One region of the Pseudoalteromonas sp. ABV4_021 genome, then DNA from elsewhere that is predicted to be linked to it. Evidence: predicted binding sites of a transcription regulator. Region 1 holds the regulator's gene; each other region holds the start of a gene.
What was found. Region 1 encodes FliA, which starts transcription of late flagellar genes. Its sites were predicted from a motif close to CTAAAGNTNNNNNNNNNNNNGCCGATA; they were not measured.
Positions count from the first base shown of each region.

Region 2: a site for FliA is predicted at 5,217-5,243, ahead of ACXAFE_RS03795 (flagellin N-terminal helical domain-containing protein). Genes of this name have one in related genera too.
Region 3: a site for FliA is predicted at 5,383-5,409, ahead of flgM (flagellar biosynthesis anti-sigma factor FlgM). Genes of this name have one in related genera too.

Region 1 covers NZ_JBSWVB010000001.1:970,684-978,208, reverse strand. The annotation lists gene ACXAFE_RS04620 (flagellar motor protein) at 1-348, opposite strand, end outside; gene ACXAFE_RS04615 (protein-glutamate methylesterase/protein-glutamine glutaminase) at 341-1,495, opposite strand; gene ACXAFE_RS04610 (chemotaxis protein CheA) at 1,507-3,720, opposite strand; gene ACXAFE_RS04605 (protein phosphatase CheZ) at 3,735-4,508, opposite strand; gene cheY (chemotaxis response regulator CheY) at 4,525-4,908, opposite strand; gene ACXAFE_RS04595 (RNA polymerase sigma factor FliA) at 4,959-5,675, opposite strand; gene ACXAFE_RS04590 (MinD/ParA family ATP-binding protein) at 5,684-6,541, opposite strand; gene flhF (flagellar biosynthesis protein FlhF) at 6,534-7,525, opposite strand, start outside.
Region 2 covers NZ_JBSWVB010000001.1:807,872-815,396, reverse strand. The annotation lists gene ACXAFE_RS03820 (flagellar protein FlaG) at 1-2, opposite strand, end outside; gene ACXAFE_RS03815 (flagellin N-terminal helical domain-containing protein) at 113-928, opposite strand; gene ACXAFE_RS03810 (flagellin domain-containing protein) at 1,135-1,953, opposite strand; gene ACXAFE_RS03805 (flagellin N-terminal helical domain-containing protein) at 2,167-2,985, opposite strand; gene ACXAFE_RS03800 (flagellin N-terminal helical domain-containing protein) at 3,317-4,132, opposite strand; gene ACXAFE_RS03795 (flagellin N-terminal helical domain-containing protein) at 4,341-5,159, opposite strand; gene ACXAFE_RS03790 (flagellin N-terminal helical domain-containing protein) at 5,296-6,117, opposite strand; gene flgL (flagellar hook-associated protein FlgL) at 6,285-7,520, opposite strand.
Region 3 covers NZ_JBSWVB010000001.1:793,395-800,919, reverse strand. The annotation lists gene flgE (flagellar hook protein FlgE) at 1-1,009, opposite strand, end outside; gene ACXAFE_RS03745 (flagellar hook assembly protein FlgD) at 1,089-1,775, opposite strand; gene flgC (flagellar basal body rod protein FlgC) at 1,788-2,210, opposite strand; gene flgB (flagellar basal body rod protein FlgB) at 2,213-2,617, opposite strand; gene ACXAFE_RS03730 (CheR family methyltransferase) at 2,681-3,505, opposite strand; gene ACXAFE_RS03725 (chemotaxis protein CheV) at 3,523-4,455, opposite strand; gene flgA (flagellar basal body P-ring formation chaperone FlgA) at 4,596-5,312, shown strand; gene flgM (flagellar biosynthesis anti-sigma factor FlgM) at 5,444-5,764, shown strand; gene flgN (flagellar export chaperone FlgN) at 5,768-6,181, shown strand; gene ACXAFE_RS03705 (LPP20 family lipoprotein) at 6,210-6,677, opposite strand; gene ACXAFE_RS03700 (flagellar assembly protein T N-terminal domain-containing protein) at 6,789-7,525, shown strand, end outside.

The DNA.
Region 1 (7,525 bases):
GACAAGCAAATTTAGGCCTTTTGATACAAAGTGATCTTTTTCATCAATAGCAAGGTTTTCTAACGATAAATAGCCGTCATGACGTACTTTTGCAGCCCAGCTTTTTACTTGCCCAATGCCTTTTGCAAAATCGTGCTTAGGTGGCGTTATCACCCAAGGCAGCATTTTAATGGCTGTGGTAAACTGATATTTAGTTGCTTGCAACATTACCGCGCCAAGCGTACCACCAAACACAATTATGAATGCTGACAAATCAAACAAATTCGCCAGCACACCACCTTCAATGGTATATCCTAAGCCAATTGCTACAAACGCTATAATCGCACCAAAAACGGCTAGTTTATCCACAACCTATTTCCGTGTTGATATGTTTAGCAACGTCATCAAGTGCGATGCTTTTCTCGCTTAAACCAGCACTTGCAACTGCTTGTGGCATACCGTATACAACGCAAGACGCCTCATCTTGCGCCCAAATTTTAGAGCCCGCCTGTTTTAGCATACGTGCACCATCTCGGCCGTCAGCTCCCATACCGGTAAGTACAATTGCCAACACAGAGTCACCGTAACTTTTTGCTGCACTAGCAAAAGTGATATCAACGCTTGGTTTGTAAGTGACACGAGCGCTATCATCTTCATAGATTTTTAGCTTTTGATTGCCGCTACGACCTTCAACTAGCATTTGCTTACCACCGGGTGCTAAATATGCAACGCCTGGTCTGAGCAAGTCGCCGTTTTCTGCTTCTTTAACTTTGATTCGACAAAGTGAATCCAATCGCTGTGCAAATGCCGGTGTAAATGCACCTGGCATATGTTGAATCAACAAAATTGGATGAGGAAAGTTAGCTGGTAACTGCGTAAGCACTTTTTGCAGCGCAACCGGACCACCTGTAGAAGTACCAATTGCCATTAATTTATATTGTTTACCAGATGCTTTTGGTCTTTCGCTTTTAGTTGCCGCACGCGAATCGGCCGGTGTGGAGCGAGCTGCAAAGGTTCTATCTGGCTGACGTAACGTTGAGCTAGTGCTGCGCTCAGGTGTTGATCTTGTCGTTGCCGCTTGATTTAATGTTGCACGCTGTGGTCTAAAACCACCTACTCGGCGACGGCCTATTTCTTTAACTTTTTGTTGAAGTACTTTCGTTGCTTCTTCTTTGTCGCGAGCAATATCTTCAAACTTTTTAGGTAAAAAGTCTAACGCGCCGGCATCAAGTGCATCAAGCGTTGCACTTGCTCCATCATGCGTTAACGAAGAGAACATTAATATTGGTGTCGGCGTTTGCTGCATTATTTGCTTTACAGCGCTAATACCGTCAAGCACCGGCATCTCAATATCCATTGTGATAACCGATGGCCGTAATTCGGCGGTTTTTTCGACCGCCTCTTTACCATTGTTAGCTGTGCCAATCACTTCAATATTGGGATCTTGACTCAAGATTTCACTCACACGACGGCGAAAAAAGCTTGAATCATCTACTACTAAAACCCTAATTGTCATTAAGTGCTCTCTTACTTTTTATTGCGACCTTGGCCTGCGTAGTGCTTTAACAAGCTTGGTACATCTAAAATTAGTGCAATGCCACCATCTGATGTAATTGTTGCGCCCGCCATACCCGGCGTACCTTGCAATAAAGCATCTAATGGCTTGATTACTACTTCTTCCTGACCAATTAAGGAATCAACCACAAAGCCCATTTGTTGCGTACCTAATTGCACAATAACAACATGCCCCTGCGAACGCTTTTGTTCGCTGCGAGGGTTTCGTAACAACCATTTTTCTAGATAGAACAACGGAATCGCTTTATCACGTACGATAATCGTTAGCTGCCCATCAACTAGATTTGTTTTAGTAAGATCTAAGTGGAATATCTCGCTTACACCTGCAAGTGGTAATGCAAACGTTTGCTGACCAACTACGACCATTAAAGTAGGTAGAATAGCGAGCGTCAGTGGCACTTTAATTTCAAGTACTGTGCCTTTACCTTTTTCTGATTCAATATTCACTGTACCGTTTAATTGGGTAATTTTGGTTTTAACCACGTCCATACCCACGCCACGACCAGAAATATCAGAAATCTCTTCTTTGGTAGAGAAACCTGGCGCAAAGATTAAGTTATACGCTTCGTTGTTTGACAGTCGCGCTGCCTGGTCGGCATCTATTACACCTTTACCAATCGCTATACTTTTCAGCTTTTCTGCGTCCATACCCGCACCATCATCTTCAATGGTAAGTAAGATGTGGTCACCTTCTTGTGATGCTGACAGCGTCACCGTACCGGTGCGTGGTTTGCCTGAAGCTTCACGATCATCTGGCATTTCAATACCGTGATCCACCGAGTTACGTACAAGGTGAACTAGCGGATCTGCAAGTGCCTCAACAAGGTTTTTATCTAAATCTGTTTCTTCACCAACTAACTGTAAATTAATTTCTTTTTTCAAGCTGCGAGCTAAGTCGCGTACAACGCGGGGGAAACGGCCAAATACCTTTTTGATTGGCTGCATCCGGGTTTTCATTACCGCGCCTTGTAAGTCTGCGGTCACCACATCTAAGTTAGAAATGGCTTTACCCATACTTTCATTGCTAACGTTAGCACCTAAGCTGACAAGTCGATTTCGAACCAATACCAGTTCACCGACCATGTTCATGATTTGGTCAAGGCGTTTGGTGTCAACACGCACTGTCGTTTCAGCCGGTGGGGCTGCCGGTTTAGCTGGGGCTTTACTTGGCGCTGCAGCTGGCTTGGCTGCACTTGGCGCAGCAGGCTTAGCAGCTGCTGGTTTTGGCTCTGGCGCTTTTGGTTTTGCCGGCGTTGGCTTAGCTGCAGGAGGTGGTGTTGGCGTTGCCGGTTTTGCCGCTGCCGCATCAGTATTAAATGATTTTTCAGCAGTGCTTGGCGCACTGCCCTTACCATGAAGCTCATCAAGTAGGGCTTCGAACTCATCTTCGGTAATGTCTTCATCGTCACCCGATGAAGCCGCAGGAGCTGCACTTTCTGGCGCACTCGTCTCAGACGCGCCACCAAATGAACCAGCCCCATGTAATTCGTCTAGTAAGTTTTCAAATTCATCATCAGTGATTTCATCAGAGTCGCTACTTTCACTCGCTTCTGGCGCTGCATTAGAGGCTGGGCCATTACCAGAGCCGTGTAACTCATCTAACAGGCTTTCAAATTCTTCTTCTGTGATATCGTCAACGCTATCGCCAGAAGATTGTACTTCATCACTTGGCGCATCAGCATCAAATAAAACATCACCGAACGGGTCTTCTTCGACTACTTCTGGTTCGACTATTTCTTCTGCTGGCGCTTCGGCTATAGGTGCTTCATCTGCACTTTCAGGCTGACTAAGTCTATGTAGTTCTGCCAATAGCTGCGGATCAGCAGGATCGGGCTGAGCGCGATTTTGAATGTGAGCAAACATTTCATTGATGGTATCAAGCGCCTGTAAAATCACATCCATTAATTCAGGAGTAACTCTGCGTTGGCCTTGTCGTAAAACATCGAAAATATTTTCTGCGCCGTGACATGCATCAACTAGCTCTGTCATAGACAAGAAGCCAGCGCCCCCTTTTACGGTATGAAACCCTCTAAATATCGCATTCAGTAAATCAGCATCTTCTGGATTATTTTCCAGTTCAACTAACTGTTCTGAGAGCAACTCTAAGATTTCACCGGCTTCGACTAAAAAGTCTTGTAAAATATCTTCATCGACATCAAAGCTCATGCATTTTTCTCCGATTAGAAGCCCAAACTAGACAGCAGATCGTCTACTTCATCTTGACCTGAAACCACATCTTCACGTGATTCAGCATTTATAATTGGACCTTCAGCTACTTGGTCTAATTCACCATCAGCAACCATTTGTTGTTCTTGTTGTATTGTCGTTTCAGGCGATTCATCATGTTCTACAGGTGTGCCAAACACGGTTAACATATGAATCAGGCTATCTTCGACTTCGCGGACAAGCTCGATTACACGTCTAATAACTTGACCTGTGAGGTCCTGATAACCCTGGGCCATGAGCACTTCTGTCATTAATGCATTTAATTTATCAGAATTTGTTTTTGCTTCATCCATAAAGCCGTTTAGCTCATGACATAACACTTTAAACTCACCAACTTTAAGATCTCGCGACATTAATTTGTCCCATTTGGGCTTAATATTGTTGAGACCTGTTTGCAAGTTATCGGCAATAGGCAGCGATGCTTCAACGGCGTCCATCGTTGTATTCGCAGCTTGCTCTGTCATTTCCATAACATAATTGAGACGTTCTTTTGCGTCAGGAATAGACTCAGTTGTTAACGCCGATAAAGTGGTATCAAGTTGAAAATTTTTCAATGAATCATGCAGTTGACGAGTTAGTTTGCCTACCTCACCAAATAATTCATCTTGCTCAATTGCCGTAACTTGCTTTAGCAGCTCTTGCGCTTGTTGTTGCTCATCGTTTTCAAGAAACGCAACTAGCTGCTTAGCTTGTTCTAAGGTAATTTGAGGCGCAGCACTTGCTGACATAAACCTCTCCTTCCCGTTAGCCTAAACGCTCAAAAACTTTATCAAGCTTTGTTTTAAGCGTTGCTGCTGTAAATGGTTTAACGATATAACCGTTTACACCTGCTTGCGCTGCAGCAATGATCTGCTCTTTTTTGGCTTCCGCAGTTACCATTAGTACCGGTATGTGTTTTAGACTGTCATCCGCGCGAATCGCGCGTAGCAAATCTATACCTTGCATACCTGGCATATTCCAATCCGTAACTACAAAGTCAAACTCTTGGTTTTGCAGCATTGGTAGCGCAGTGCTACCGTCGTCTGCTTCTTGCACGTTTGTGAAACCAAGATCTCTTAACAGGTTTTTAATGATTCTTCTCATCGTTGAAAAGTCGTCAACTACAAGAATTTTCATGTTTTTATCCAAAATATCCTCCAGTGAGGTATGCACCTAATTGTTTACTTACTACTTTTATTCTATATCCAGTCATGGACTTTTGCTTTAAGGCGCACCATGGCCTGACTATGTATTTGGCTCACTCTCGATTCACTCACTTCAAGAATCAGCCCAATTTCTTTTAAATTCATTTCATCATTGTAGTAAAGTGACAGCACTAACGCTTCTCTTTCTGGCAAAGTTTGTATTGCCTCTACTAACGCTTTATTAAATTTATCCTGTTGAATATCAACTAATGGATTTTGCTCTTTATTGCCGAGCCCTGCGTCGATGACATCTTCATCAACACCGAGATCTTCAATGCCGATAATTTTACCATTGCTTATATCCCTTAGAATATGATGGTACTCATCTAACGTAATATCAAGTTTTTCAGCTACTTCACTGTCTTTTGGTTCACGTCCGAGTGATGATTCTAACTGATTTATGACCGCGGCGACTTCACGGGCGTTTTTATGTACTGAGCGAGGTACCCAGTCTCCTTTACGCGTTTCATCGATTATTGCACCGCGAATACGAATACCCGCATAGGTTTCAAAGCTCGCACCTTTACTGCCATCAAAGTTCTTAGCAGCCTCAATTAGTCCTATCATGCCCGCCTGAATGAGGTCTTCGACGATAACGCTCGCCGGCAGACGCGCTAAAATATGGTAGGCAATGCGTTTAACCAACGGCGTATGCTGTTCGACAAGTTGCGATAATTGATTTTGATTAGCATAGGCAGCGGTTCTTTTCATAGGCGTTCCTAATTACTAACCAGTTTCTCAATGAAAAACTCTAGGTGTCCTGACGGCTGATTTGGAATTGGCCAGCTCGCCGCTTTAGTCGCAAGTGCTTTGAACGCAATTGCTGCAGGCGATTTTGGAAATACGTCGACAATGGTTTTTTGTTTACGAATCGCTTTTCGAATATTTTCATCAAATGGAACTGTTGCGACTAGCTCAAGCGATACATCTAAAAAGCGGTCAGTTACTTTTGATAACTTTGCGAAAAGCTCTTGGCCTTCTTTTAAGCTGCGTACCATGTTCGCAACTATTTTAAATTTATATACACCGTGCTCACGACTTAACACTTTAATCAGTGCATAAGCATCGGTTATTGACGTTGGTTCATCACACACAACAACAAGCACATCTTGTGAAGCGCGCGAAAAACTAAGCACCATATCTGAAATACCGGCCGCGGTGTCAACAACTAATACATCGTAGTGTGAGTCTAATTCGCCAAAAGCGCGAATAAGGCCAGCGTGTTCTGAAGGCGTTAATTCCACCATGTTTTGAGAGCCAGATGTCGCAGGTACGATTTTCATACCGTACGGCCCTTCAACTAAAATATCTTCAAGGTCACATTCACCTGAAAGCACGTGAGAAAGATTACGTTCTACGCGCAAACCCAGCATTACGTCACAGTTTGCTAAACCCAAATCGGCATCGAGGACCAGTACTTTTTGGCCTTGCTGGGCCATGGCGATTGCCATGTTTAGAGAGACATTAGTTTTACCAACTCCCCCTTTACCTCCAGTTACCGCAATTACTTTTACAGCCTTGTTATTGTTTGTCATTTTCCGCAGGCCACTAGCTTGATCTAATTCTGGGTTAATCATACATTCCTACTGCTTGATGCGCCATGCTTGATGCACGTCTTGCTTGCGCGTTTGTTCGTTTTGCATACAACTGCTGAGCTTTGCTGACCAATTTTTCCGCATTTGCCACACGAATGTCCTCTGGTACACGCTGCCCATTGGTAAGATAGCCTATTGGCAGACGATTTTGAATGGCTACACTGATAATTTCACCTAAACTTAGACATTCATCAAGTTTTGTGAAGATACAACCACTTAACTGTACCTGTTTGAACTGTTTTATCGCCTCTTGCTGTACTTCAAGCTGTGCTGTTGAACTTAACACAAGGTAACTGCGAATATCTACTCGGCTATTGCGCATTAAGGTGTTGAGTTGCTCAGTCAAACGTATATCTCGTTGGCTCATTCCCGCTGTATCAATTAATACTAGACGCTTATTTCTTAAATGATAAAGAATTTCAGTGAGTTCTTCTGCATTTTTAACTTGCTTTACCGGGCAGCCAATAATGCGACCATAAGTCGATAATTGCTCATATGCGCCAATACGATAGGTATCTGTTGTGATTAGCGCGATATTGTTGGCGCCAAATTTTTGTGCGCCAAGTGCAGCTAGCTTTGCAACTGTAGTGGTTTTACCTACACCAGTAGGACCAACTAGCGCATATACGCCACCACGACGCAAAATCTCATTATTTGCAGTGTATAGCTGTTTGCTCAGCATATTAAGCGTTTCTTGCCATGCTTGACGCGGTGCTACGTCATCTGGAATAAAACACGCAAGCTGGTCAGCTACTGCTTCACTGATGCCCATACCTTTCAAACGGTCGAGTAAAAGAGCACGAGTTGGGTCACGGCGTGCCATATCTTCATTCATTAAGCCTGATAGTTGGTGCTCAAGTAACTGTCTGATCGATGCCATTTCATCGCGCATGGCTTGCATTTCATCAAGCGACTGAGCTTGGTTGCCATAACTGCCTTGTTGCTTTGGCTTAGCAAAGCTATCTA
Region 2 (7,525 bases), 160 kb from region 1:
ATAGCAACTCCAAAGTTTGGAATGAGCAGCTTTAAACACAATTATAGCCCTATAACGTGCTTAAAGCTTACTTACATTTCTGTAAAGTGAGGGCAACCTCACCTTACCTGAGTTACAGCAGTGACAACGCTATTTGCGGCTGCTGATTAGCCTGCGCTAGCATTGAGCTTGAAGCCTGTTGTAATACTTGGTTACGCGCCAATGCCGCACTTTCTGCTGCAAAGTCTGTATCCATAATACGTGACTTAGACGCTGCTACATTTTCTGCTACGTTGTTTAAATTACGAATAGTCGAACTAAAACGGTTTTGTTTCGCACCAAGATCAGCACGTACACCGTTCACTGTTGACAACGCATCATCAAGAGCGGTAATTGCTGTTTGTGCTTGTGAAGCTGTTGCAATAGTATCATCATTTAATGCAAGACCTGTTGCGCCCATACTAGTACCAATACTTACTGTAATCGTTTGACTTGCGTCTGCACCCACTTGGAACGCTGCGGTAAATGAACCATCTAAGATATTCACACCACCAAAGCTCGTATCTGTAGCTACGCGGTCAATCTCGCTCGACAGTTCAGAAAATTCTTTTTGCAGCGCTGCGCGGTCAGATGCTGTATTTGAACCATTCGCTGATTGAATTGCCAATACACGCATACGTTGCAACATATTTGAGGTTTCTTCTAACGCACCTTCTGCTGTTTGCGATAGTGAAATACCATCGTTTGCGTTACGTGCACCTTGGTTTAAACCTTGTACCTGCGCGTTTAAACGAGTACCAATTTGTAAACCTGCCGCATCATCTGCCGCACTGTTTACACGTAAACCAGACGATAAACGCTGGAATGATGTTGATAATGCCTCACTCGAACGAGAGAGTTGTCTTTGAGAATTCAAAGACATTATATTTGAGTTAACACTTAAAGCCATGAGAGCCTCCAATAATAATTAACATAGGAACTATCAGTAGCAAGAGAGAGAGTAAGCTACAGATAGTTTTCTGTCCCATCTTAGTTATCGGCGGCCACCTAAAACCCTTTAGCTTTTTTTTAAACTTTTTAACAAAAAATAAAAAACGGCCATTTGACCGTTTTTGTATGAGAGGGAGTACTAACTTAGTTAATTAGGAGAGAATATTAACCAAGTAGGGATAATGCGATTTGTGGCTGTTGATTTGCCTGCGCTAACATTGAGCTTGATGCTTGTTGTAACACCTGATTACGCGCAAGACTTGCACTTTCAGCCGCAAAATCCGTATCCATAATACGTGACTTAGATGCTGACACATTTTCAGAAATATTGTTCAAGTTACGAATCGTCGAACTAAAACGGTTTTGCTTCGCACCGAGATCTGCACGTATTCCGTTTACTGTAGACAATGCGTCATCAATTGCTGTAATCGCTGTCTGAGCCTGGGATGCAGTCGCAATTGTGTCATCATTAACAGCTAAACCTGTAGCCCCCATGCTTGTTGCGATAGCAACATTGATCACTTGGTTCGCATCTGGACCAACTTGGAAATCAGCTGTAAATGTTCCATCTAAAATATTTACACCACCAAACGTTGTATCTGTAGCAACACGGTCGATTTCACTCGACAGTTCAGAAAATTCTTTTTGTAGTGCTGCGCGATCTGATGCTGTATTTGAACCATTCGCTGATTGAATTGCCAGAACACGCATACGCTGCAGCATGTTTGATGTTTCTTCTAGTGCACCTTCTGCTGTTTGCGATAGTGAAATACCATCATTCGCGTTACGTGCGCCTTGATTTGCACCATTTACTTGCGATTGTAAACGTGTACCAATTTGTAAGCCCGCCGCATCATCTGCCGCACTGTTAATACGTAAACCTGATGATAAACGCTGAAAAGACGTGCTTAACGCATTTGTTGAATTTGATAATTGACGCTGTGCGTTCAATGATGTGACGTTTGAATTTACATATAGTGCCATAATATTCACCCTCTAGTTCTGAGCAATTGTGCTCAAAAAGAACTGTTATCTAATTAATTTCTTTAACTAAATACTATATCGACAGTGGGAATAAACTCTTTAGCAAAAACACGTGATTTTTTTGTACTTTTTTAAATCACACAAAAAAAAGAGCAGCAATATTGCTACTCTTATGAGAGAGGGAGTACTAACTTAGTTAATTAGGAGAGAGTATTAACCAAGTAGGGATAATGCGATTTGTGGCTGTTGATTTGCCTGAGCTAACATTGAGCTTGATGCCTGTTGTAGCACCTGATTACGTGCAAGGCCTGCACTCTCCGCCGCAAAGTCCGTATCCATGATACGTGATTTTGACGCCGATACGTTTTCTGAAACATTGTTTAAGTTACGAATAGTCGAACTAAAACGGTTTTGCTTCGCACCTAAGTCAGCTCGTACACCATTTACGATTGATAAAGCATCATCTAGTGCTGTAATCGCTGTTTGCGCACCTGCTGCTGTACTAATTGAATCATCTGAAAGTGCAAGACCCGTTGAGTTCATGTTGGTGGTAATTTTCACCTGAATCGTTTGGTTAGCATCTGGTCCTACTTGATAGTCTGTATCGTAAGTACCATTTAAGATGTTTACACCACCAAACGTTGTATCACTTGCTACACGGTCTATCTCTGCCGATAATTCAGCAAACTCTTTTTGTAGTGCATCTCGGTCTGAGTCTGTGTTTGAACCATTCGCCGATTGAATCGATAAAACACGCATACGTTGCAACATGTTTGACGTTTCTTCTAGTGCACCTTCTGCTGTTTGCGCTAGTGAAATACCATCATTCGCGTTACGTGCGCCTTGATTTGCACCATTTACTTGCGATTGTAAACGTGTGCCAATTTGAAGACCTGCTGCATCGTCCGCTGCACTGTTAACACGTAAACCTGATGATAAACGCTGAAAAGACGTGCTTAACGCATTTGTCGAATTTGATAATTGACGCTGTGCGTTCAATGATGTGATGTTTGAATTTACATATAAAGCCATGATTCTCGCCCTCTTCTATCTGCGGTATTTACCGCCAAACAACTCGTTTGATTAAGATATCGACACGTCAAAAAGATTCTTTAATCAATTTTTACAAGTAAGCCACTAGAAGAAAAATAACCAACAAATAAACAAAGAGTTACTTTAATAAATTAATCACAAAATGCTTTTAATTTTGAAGCATGATTCGTTCTGATTATTCTAGTTTAGAGGTGTAATTGTTTAGTTTGGGCTCTATGAATACGGTATATGGGAGGGATATTATTCAGTCAAATATTTATAGATCACACCACTCAGTGTGATCTATAAAAAGCATTACGATTACTATTTATTACAGCAATGACAACGCAATTTGCGGCTGCTGGTTAGCCTGCGCTAACATTGAGCTTGAAGCCTGTTGTAATACTTGGTTACGCGCCAATGCCGCACTTTCTGCTGCAAAGTCTGTATCCATGATACGTGACTTAGATGCTGCTACATTTTCTGCTACGTTGTTTAAGTTACGAATAGTCGAACTAAAACGGTTTTGCTTCGCACCAAGATCAGCACGTACACCGTTCACTGTTGACAACGCATCATCTAGTGCACCTATAGCTGTTTGTGCGCCTGCAGCAGTACTGATAGAGTCATCAGAAAGCGCAAGTCCTGTTGAGTTCATATTTGTCGTTACTTTTAACGTAATAGTCTGGTTTGCATCCGCACCAACTTGGAAGTCTGTGTCGTACGTACCATCTAAAATATTTACACCACCAAAGCTCGTATCACTTGCAACACGATCAATCTCAGCAGATAGCTCTGTGAATTCTTTTTGCAGTGCATCACGATCCGAATCAGTATTTGAACCATTCGCTGATTGAATTGCCAATACACGCATACGTTGCAACATATTTGAGGTTTCTTCTAACGCACCTTCTGCTGTTTGCGATAGTGAAATACCATCGTTCGCATTACGTGCACCTTGGTTCAAACCCTGTACTTGCGAGTTTAAACGTGTACCAATTTGTAAACCTGCCGCATCATCTGCTGCACTGTTTACACGTAAACCAGACGATAAACGCTGGAATGATGTTGATAATGCCTCACTCGAACGAGAGAGTTGTCTTTGAGAATTCAAAGACATTATATTTGAGTTAACACTTAAAGCCATGAGAGCCTCCAATAATAATTAACATAGGAACTATCAGTAGCAAGAGAGAGAGTAAGCTACAGATAGTTTTCTGTCCCATCTTCGTTATCGGCGCCCGTCTAAAACCCTTGAGCTTTTTTTTAAACTTTTTAACAAAAAGTAAAAAGCGGCCATTAGGCCGCTTTTTTATGAGAGAGGGAGTACTAACTTGATTAACTAGGAAAGAGTGTTAACCAATTAGCGACAATGCGATTTGTGGTTGTTGATTTGCCTGAGCTAACATTGAGCTTGATGCCTGTTGTAGCACCTGATTACGTGCAAGGCCTGCACTCTCCGCCGCAAAGTCTGTATCCATTATGCGTGATTTCGACGCCGATACGTTTTCTGAAACATTGTTTAAGTTACGAATAGTCGAACTAAAACGGTTTTGCTTCGCACCTAAGTCAGCTCGTACACCATTTACGATTGATAAAGCATCATCTAGTGCTGTAATCGCTGTTTGCGCACCTGCTGCTGTACTAATTGAGTCATCTGAAAGTGCAAGACCCGTTGAGTTCATATTAGTCGTGATTTTAACCTGAATTGTTTGGTTCGCATCTGGTCCTACTTGATAGTCTGTATCATATGTACCATCTAAGATATTTACACCACCAAACGTTGTATCACTTGCTACACGGTCTATCTCTGCCGATAATTCAGCAAACTCTTTTTGTAGTGCATCACGGTCTGAATCTGTGTTTGAACCATTCGCCGATTGAATCGATAAAACACGCATACGTTGCAACATGTTTGACGTTTCTTCTAGTGCGCCTTCTGCTGTTTGCGCAAGTGAAATACCATCATTCGCGTTACGTGCGCCTTGGTTTGCACCATTTACTTGCGATTGTAAACGTGTGCCAATTTGTAAACCGGCCGCATCGTCTGCTGCACTGTTAACACGTAAACCTGATGATAAACGCTGAAAAGACGTGCTTAACGCATTTGTTGAATTCGATAATTGACGCTGTGCGTTCAATGATGTGATGTTTGAATTTACATATAAAGCCATGATTCTCGCCCTCTTCTATCTGCGGTATTGACCGCCAAACAACTCGTTTGATTAAGATATCGACAATAAGGGGGATGACTTTAGAAAAAATTTAATAAAATTTATAGCCCCTGATAAATCAAGGGCTTTAGAACGGTTATCCCTGAAGTAGTGACAACGCGATTTGAGGTTGTTGGTTAGCTTGCGCTAACATTGAGCTTGATGCTTGTTGTAGAACCTGATTACGCGCCAATGCTGCACTTTCTGCTGCAAAGTCCGTATCCATAATACGAGATTTTGACGCTGAAACGTTTTCAGCAACACTTTTTAAGTTACGAATAGTTGAACTAAAGCGGTTTTGTTTAGCACCCAGATCTGCACGCACTGCATTAACTGTCGATAGCGCATCATCAAGCGCTGCGATTGCAGTTTGAGCTCCAGCTGCAGTACTGATTGAATCATCAGAAAGTGCAAGCCCTGTTGTATTCATATTAGTGGTAATTTTCACTTGAATCGTTTGATTGGCATCTGGACCGACTTGATAGTCTGTGTCATAAGTACCATTTAAGATATTTACACCACCAAATGTTGTATCAGTTGCAACGCGATCAATCTCAGATTGTAATTCAGAAAACTCTTTTTGCAGTGCCTCACGATCAGAATCTGTATTTGAACCATTTGCCGATTGAATTGATAAAACACGCATACGCTGTAGCATGTTTGTTGTTTCTTCTAATGCACCTTCTGCAGTCTGCGACAGTGAAATACCATCATTTGCGTTACGTGCACCTTGGTTTGCACCATTTACTTGCGATTGTAAACGAGTACCTATTTGCAAACCTGCCGCATCGTCTGCTGCACTATTAACACGAAGACCTGATGATAAACGTTGGAACGATGTACTTAATGCATTGGTTGAGTTCGCTAACTGCCTTTGAGCATTAAGTGACGTTATATTGGAATTTACATATAAAGCCATTTTTTTCTCCTAAGTTAGAATACAGTGGCGCAAAGCTCTCTCCTTCTTTGCGCTACTGTTAGTACTCCCGGCTCTCATGACGGGAAGTGCTTTGTTAAAGCGAACTTTAACGTTTGCACTAAGTTGCGTCTTTGACGCACTAACTTAAAAGCATTAAACGTGCCAACTTATATGTAATCAAACAAAGTTAATCCTGAAACTCGGCCAAATGTCGCTTGAGCGGCCTGTAGCGCGGTTTCATTTTTCTTTAATTCGCTGATTGCTTCAGCCATATCGGCCTCTAACAAACTTGCCTTAGTGGCAACGTTTACGATTTCCTCTCCAGAATTGGCATTTTCATTCCTTGTAACGGCATTTAATCTCCCCCCAATACTTGCCCGGGTGAAAGTAATTGCCTCTTGCGCATTATCTAATTCAACAACTGAATCTGCAAGCGTCTCTTGTAACTGAACCTGCGTACTTGCAGGATTTTCAAGTACCGAAATAAGCTCTTCTAATGTGTTTAGAATGTTCTTGTTAGTTGGAGGTTCTAATGTAAAATCAGCTTGCCCTGGCGCAGCACCTTGCAGCGATATCTCCATGCCAGCAAATTCTATTGACTCACCGGTAAAGTCTCCTGTGACAGCAGGTACTAGTGGCGAGCCATTTTGTCTGATCTCGTACTGATCTGGTGCGCCAGCCGTAACGACTACATTGAAAGTATTATTTGCGGGTGTAAGCGGGTCATAATAGTTAGCGTGAAATTGGTCAAATTCAGCTTGTTGCTTAACATACACACTGCCCGCGGTAATTGCCCCCGGCAATATCGTCATCGCATTACTGGCAACATTTAGCCGCGCTTTGGTTTTTTCAAACAAATCTGCGCCATTGTCAGTAGCTTGAATATAAGTTGAAGTAGCAACTTGAATCGAGTGGTTACCCTGATCGCCGTTGTATGTATAGGTTTGACTAGCACTATCGTAAGAATAAGTCGCTTTACTATCTTGAAAACCTGAGAAAATAAAACGCCCATCTTCAGAGCGCGTATTCATTAAATCAAGTAAACTTTTTTGAATTTCAGCTAATTCTTTACTAATACCCTCACGATCGGTGTGAGTATATGCACCATTACCAGCTTGAATAGACAGTTCGCGTGCTCGCTCTATTTGCGTATTCATACTTTTAAGCGCATTTTCTTCTACTTCTAAGCGCCCGCGCAAGAAACTCATATTCTTGTCAAACTGGCCATTCAATTCTAATTTTTTCGTAATCAAGTTAGCTTGTGCCATAGCTGCGGGATCATCCGCTGCTGTTAGTATTTTTTTCTGCGTATTCACTCTCAGTTGAGAATCTACAAGTTTCTCTTGGCCACTTAAAATACTATCGAGGCTATTTTGATACATAATATTATTCGATAAACGCATCTCGA
Region 3 (7,525 bases), 180 kb from region 1:
TCTTACCATCGGTACCAATATCAATACCTGTTAAACGCCCTACGGTCGCACCATCTTGTTCAAGTGCTTTCACCTCAAAACGACTCGCATACTGAGTAGGTTGTTTATTTGCAGTACCAGCTTCATCACGCCAATTGATATTCACGTCATTCGGGAAAGTTGCACCGTTTGATAAAATGCCAGAGAGGTTACTCGCAGTTAATGAAACTGGGTCAAATGTAGTATTTGGCGCCGTAACTGGTGCTGATGGCAAACCACTTGAATCAAACGTAAATGTTGCGAGCGGACCAGCTGGCGGGTTAGTGCCTGTGCTATCAAATTCCTGACCAGCAAGTGTCGCATGCACATTCCACTCGTTATTCGTACCCGTTTTCACAAAGTAGAACTGCATAATATGCGGCTCACCAAGTGAATCGTATACGGTTGTAGACGTAGATGCGTTAAACGTAGCAGAATCTGTTGGATTAAATGGCGCTACTGTAGGCTGTGTTGCACCTGCATCTAAGTTAAATGAGGTATACACATTATTGGTTGCGCGTGGTGCACCTGATGCATCCGGAATTTGAATCGGCGTTGCCGTACTCAAACTCACCGAAGTTGTATCACCGTTTGCAGGGTCTACGGGGAAACCACGTAAAAAATTACCTTGTGCATCTACAACGAAATTATCTTTGTTCAATTTAAATGCACCAGCACGTGTATAAGTATAGTCTTGCGATGATAATGAATCAGTCATCGCAAAATAGCCTTCGCCGGTAATCGCTAAATCAAGCGCGTTCTGAGTAAACTGTAATGAACCTTGGTTAAACTGTTGTGCAACAACCGTTGTTTGAACACCATCACCATTTTTTGTTTTACCCGAACTAAATACCGACGCAGCATATACATCTGCGAATTCAGCCCGTGACTCTTTAAAACCTGTTGTGTTTACGTTCGCAATATTGTTTGCGGTTACATCGAGATCTTTTTGTGCCGCAGCCAATCCCGTCAATGCAATATTAAAACTCATAATTCACCTCTTAAACTCGCAGCCCTGATTGTTAGGAAACTGCTTACTCGGAGTTATTTATTCAACTTTAATGCCAAGATTAACCTTGAGCGATTTCGACAACATCACTTAAATTAATCGAACCAGCGCCCGTGTTAAGTACTAAGCCATGTGTGCCTTTTAAACTAACACTTGAAATGTTCAAAAACGCACCCGTGGGAAAGCTCATATACTCACCATCTGCGACTCGCCCTTCCGCTGTCATCGCGTAATTGCCAGGTGGCAACGGATTACCGCTTTCATCTTTGCCATCCCATTCAAACTTTGCAGCGCCCGCCGTCTTCGAGCCAATATCTAGCGTGCGAACAACCTCACCCGCTGCATTTTTGATTTTTACGGTAACATCATGAGCGGAGGTATCTAGCGCCACACTACCGGTAGATGTTTTACCATCCCTCAGTTCAAGTACCGTTGATGGCACCAGTGCATCTTTACCAACCAATGTTGATGCTTGTAGTGCAGAATTCGAAGTCATGGTTGAAGCAAAGCTTTCAAAGTTTGCATTCAATTGGCTAATACCATCAGCCATCGAAAAGCTTGTCATTTGCGCAATCATCTGATCGTTATCCGCAGGTTTTGTCGGATCTTGATACGATAACTGTTGCGTTAACAATGCAAAGAAATCTTCTTGTTTTAGCTGATCGTTATCATTTTGTTCAGGAACACCTGTAGGTGTTTTCCATTTAACTGAATCAATAAAACTGTCGTTACTCACGTTTGTTGTCATGATCAGCTCCTATTAGTTTTGACCCATGCGCAGAGTACGAGACAGCATTTGCTTCGCTGCATCAGCTACTTGAACATTGGTTTGGTAATTACGTGATGCCGAAATCATATTCGCCATTTCTTCCACAACATTGACATTCGGCTTATAGATAAAGCCATCTTTATCAGCCAGCGGATGCTCTGGATTGAATTCACGCTTAAGCGGTTTGTCACTTTCAACAATACCAAGTACTTTTACACCAACCGCTTCGCCTTGTTGCGCGTTAACCGCTTTGCTCAATTCTGCAGAAAAAACAGGGTGACGCGCACGGTAAGTTTCATCAGCACTTGAACTCACTGAGTTAGCATTAGACAAATTACTCGCAGTCGTATTTAAACGCACAGATTGTGCACTCATGCCAGTACCAGAAATGTTAAATACATTATATAGACTCATAATTATGCCCCTTGCCCACCTAGTGCTTTTTTCAAGCCTTTAAACTTACCGCCTAAAAAGTTAATGCTTGCTTGGTACTCCATTGCGTTTTGAACATACTTACTACGTTCTTCCTGCATATCCACAGTATTACCGTCGCCGGTATCAGGCTGAGTGGGTACTCGATACAAGGTGTTACTTTCTAAACTATTAATAGATAGATCGAAGTGTTTTTCGTGAGTGGTCGACAAGCGCTTAGATTGGCTCGATTTAGCCTGCTCAAGGGCTTTTGAAAAGTCGATGTCTCGCGCTTTGTAGTTTGGCGTATCTGCGTTAGCAATATTGGTTGCTAGCACTTCTGCTCTTTGCGAACGAGCAAGAGTAGCTTGCGGATGAATGCCGAGTGCTCTGTCAAAACTGATAGCCATAACTTCTCCAAAAAAGTGACTTTGAAGAAGTTATGCAAATAGTAAGCCAGAGCTACTGACTAATTATTTTTTTTGATAAATGATACCGGGATTACAGCGGATCATTTCAAAATCCTCGCTTAATCCGGTCATAGATTCTGACGCGCCTAGAAATAAATATCCTTTAGGACTAAGGGCTTGGTGAAATTGTTTAATAATTTTTGCTTTAACTTCCGGTGAGAAATAAATCAGCACATTACGACAAAAAATGATTTCAAATTTCCCCATAAGGGCATACGAATCTAACAAGTTTAGGTGGCGAAAGCTCACCATCCGCTTTATATCATCGTTCACTTTTGCCATACCGTGATCTGAATCATTAAAAAACTTGCGACGTCTTTCAGGTGATAGGCCACGAGCCAGCGCTAGCGAGTCGTATTCAGCATTTTTACAGATATCTAACATGGTGTTAGATATATCTGTACCAACAATATTAACGCCCGCTAGTGCTCCTGGCTTTGACTGCTTAAATTCGGCGGCACTCATTGCAATCGAATACGGCTCTTGCCCTGACGAGCTTGCTGCTGACCAAATTTTAATAGGTCTACGCAGCTCCGAAAGCTCAGGGAAAAGTTTATTTTTGAGTAATTCGAATGGGTATGTATCACGAAACCACAAGGTTTCATTAGTTGTCATTGCATCAACAACCGCAGCTCTTAACTGACGTTCACGCGGGCTAAGCGTTTTAGTCACTAATTCAGATAAAGAGTCGACATCAAATCTTGCCATTAAAGGTGCAAGGCGACTCTTTACTAGATACTGTTTATTGTCACCTAGCACAATGCCACATTGCTGCTCTAAAAAGCTTTTAAATTGCTGATATTCTTTATCATCTAAGTTTTTGTTCAAGTTTATTACTCGCTGGTCTAATCTTCATGAACCCACTTTTTAACCGCAGTAGCTAACTCGTCTGGGTTAAACTTCGCAATAAAATCATCAGCTCCGACTTTTTCAACCATCGCCTGATTAAATACACCACTGAGTGATGTATGTAATATAACATGAAGCGGTGCTGTTCTGGGATCAGCCTTTAGTTCGGCTGTTAACGTGTATCCATCCATTTCAGGCATTTCTACGTCTGAAATAAGTAGGGCCACGCGTTCAGTAACCACACTTTGGCAATCTTTCTCGGCAATTTCTTTCAGGCGAACGAGCGCCTCGCGTCCATTTTTTGCCACCTCAGTTTGCACGCCTAAAGGCTCAAGCGCACGTTTCACTTGGTTTCTCGCAACTGTCGAATCATCGGCAATAAATACAATACGTTCACCAAGGTCTTTTTGCATTTCACCATCTGAAACCAAATCAGCGCTCACTTCGGTGTTCACTGGACAAATTTCATTCAGTATCTTTTCTACATCCAGTATTTCAACGAGTTCCTTTTCGATTTCAGTTACTGCAGTTAAATACGAATAACGCCCCGAACCTGACGGGGGTGGCATAATTGATTCCCAGTTGATATTAACGATACGCTCAACCGAGTCGACTAAAAAGCCCTGCACTGAACGGTTATATTCAGTAATGATAATAAAACAATCTTTTGTATCTTGGATCCCTGGACCACCAATAGCTAACGAAAGATCGATAACCGAAATTGTTTGCCCACGTATATGCGCCACACCTTTAACATAATGATTAGATTTTGGCATTGCCGTTAAGTTAGGACACTGTAAAACCTCACGTACTTTGAACACGTTAATTCCGAACCGCTGCCTGCCTTTTAACTTAAACAGCAACAACTCTAGCCTATTTTGACCTACGAGTTGCGTTCGCTGATTAACCGAATCTAAAATGCCTGCCATTTCAATCTCCTAACTTGAAGCAATGAAAAGGAATACTTCTTGCTTCTTTGTTATTGTACTACCGTATAACTTTGATGTGCCATAATTTTGACACTCGCTAGTTATACCTTGTTTTACCCATAAAGCATAGTCGAAACATTATGAGTTTGTTTAAAAAAAATCTTTATTTCTTTATTTTAATACAAATTGCTGCGCTTGCTATGACTTCACTCAAAGCAAAGGTTTACAGTAAGTTAGAATTGCAGCAAATCGCAATAGATTATGTTGCCGATAACAAACAGCCCAACCCTAATCGACACCCGAATTCGCAGTTGTCGATTACGGCATTACCGCTCGATACTCGTATCAAAACACGAACATGTCAGCGCGAGTTGCAAGTAAGTGCCGCAAACCCTATCAATACTAATCGGCAATCTACTATAAAAATTAAGTGTTTAGATCAAAATAATTGGCAAGTTTTTGTGCATGTGAAGCAATTGGAACTCGTTGAAGTGATTACGGCAGCAAAAGGGATCAGTAAAGGGCAACGAATTACCGCACAACATTTAACCAGCAAGCAAGTTGCAAAACACTTAACGCGTTCGAATCAATTTAAATCGAGTACTAACTTAATAGGTAGCCGCAGTAAACGAAATGTTCGTGCGGGACAAACTATCAACTACAATTATATTTGTACTATTTGTAAAGGCGATAAAATTACTATTTTGGCAAGCTTTAAAGGCATGACAATTAAAACGCAAGGTGAAGCGCTTGAAGATGGCCGCATAGGCGACAACATTAGTATTCGCAATGTAAAATCTAAAAAGAAAATTCAGGCAAGAGTTTTAAACACTGAGCTGGTAAAAGTCACAATTTAGCGCTGTACTCTAGTAGAAATTTCAGGTTAAATAAGAGGTTACAAATTTAATAAAAATAGTGCATTTTTTATTAAAGGTTGTACCCGAGATGCCGATACATAAGATGTGAAATCTTAGTAGAGAGAACTGTCATGGTTAATCAAATAAATCAAGGCTCAAACAGCCAAGCAAACGTCAGGCTTGAAAGCTCTAAGCAGCAAGCGTCTGAAACTGCTAATAAACAAGTGCAAGTGAATACTGCTACGGCAAAAGCAACTAGCGACTCAGTGAGCATTACACCGCAAGCTCAACAGCTTAAAAAGCTAAATGAAAAAGCGGAGCAATCATCAGGTATTGATGAGAAAAAAGTAAACGAGCTGAAAAAAGCGATCGCTAACGGCGAATACAAAATTGATGCAGAGAAGCTTGCTGAAAATATCAATAAGCTTGAATTTAAACTTTTCGGTCGATAGTTTATGAATCTAGAACAGATATTAGCGCAACAACTTGATGAGTTGAACACTATGGCTGACATCCTAAAGCAGGAATTAGAAGCTATAGTTGCGCGTGATCATGAATCTTTGATATCTGTTGTTGAAAGCAAAGTTGCATCGTTGCAGTCAATTCAGCAACGTGACCAACACATTGCCAAATTAATCGACCAAAACGGTATTGATAAAGCTGAATATCAGCCGACAATCAGCCAAATTAATCAGGTATTAGCTGACTGCAAAAAGCAGAATGACGTGAATCAAGTAGCAGCAAATCAAAGCCAGATTGCTTCACAAAAGTTGAAGAATATCTTATTTGGTAAAAGTCATACCGGATACGACAAAACGGGCAAATCTTTCTCTCTACCTAACCCGATTGCTCGCGGGCTAAAAGCGTAATCTGAATTTACTAATAAAAAGTAACCTGCTAGTAGTAGGTTACTTTTTTTACATTTCTTGGTTTTGTTTGACCAATATATAAGTCATGTACCAATTTCATATCTAGCTCAACTTCTGTCGCATACGTATCACCCACAGCGTAGCTTTTGGTCACTTTCGCACCACGTACAACACCTTGCACACGTACTTTCAAAGTATCATTACTGGCGATCAGACCTTTAACGCTCGTTTGCGCGTCAACTTTTTGTCCGTAGACTTGTTCCGCGAGCTCACGATAAGCCTCAAGCTTTGATGCCTTCATTGCCATAATCGATTTTTGCTCGGTTGTTGTACCGGGTTGCAAACTGATCGGTGCATACCCTACCGCATACAACACGGGGTAGTTATCTGGTGTTTGGTATTCATATTCAATATGTTTATCAAACAGTTGGCTACAGCCACCTAATAAATACAAGCTCGTTACCAGAGTTGATGTTTTGAAAATTGATTTCAACATGTTGCCACCATACAAATGCATATTACATTTGATTTAGCAATTTTCGCGCCACTGTATAGTTTGGTACAGAAATTGAATATACAGAGTAAGGTTTAAATTGAGAGCTGCGCTATGCGACACCTAGTATTACTTCTTTTTATTGTGAGCTTTTCGTCTCATGCAATTTGGTATGAATCAACCGGCCAAGCCAAAATACGCAATGGTAATGTTGAGCAAGCTCGAATGATGGCAACCGAAAACGCTATTCAGCAAGCTCTACTTTTTTCAGGTGCGCAAGTGACTAGTCTGCAGCAAGTGGTTAATGGCATCTGGCAAACACCAAGTACCCAAGTTTACTCCCATGGTGCAATCGATCAGATTGAAGTAATTGATGAAATTCAATCAGACAACACGCTCTCAATTACACTTAGGCTTGATATTTTAGATAACAGTGAAACTTGCCAAAATTCATCGATTAAAAAGAATGTGGCTCTAACAAGAACCGGTTTTAAAACCCCGAGCCATGCAACTTATGGTCAAATTTTTGAATTACCAAAAGCATACAGCGAAAAGCTCGCAAAGCACTTGTATCAATTTGCCCATTTATTCAACACAAAAACCGATATCAACCGTAAGCTTAATACCAAAAACCTGTTTACCGCGCATTTTGATGCCAACTCAAGTGCCCTTATTCAACAAATTGCCGACCAAAATAACAGTCAGTTTGTCTGGATATCGCAAATAGAAGACCTATCGCTTGGTGAGCAACAGAGTTCATCGTTAGCATTTTGGCAAAATAAAGCTTATGAACGTTTTTTCTCGATTAATACGGCGCTATACAATGGCTTAACCGGCGAACTGTTAAAACA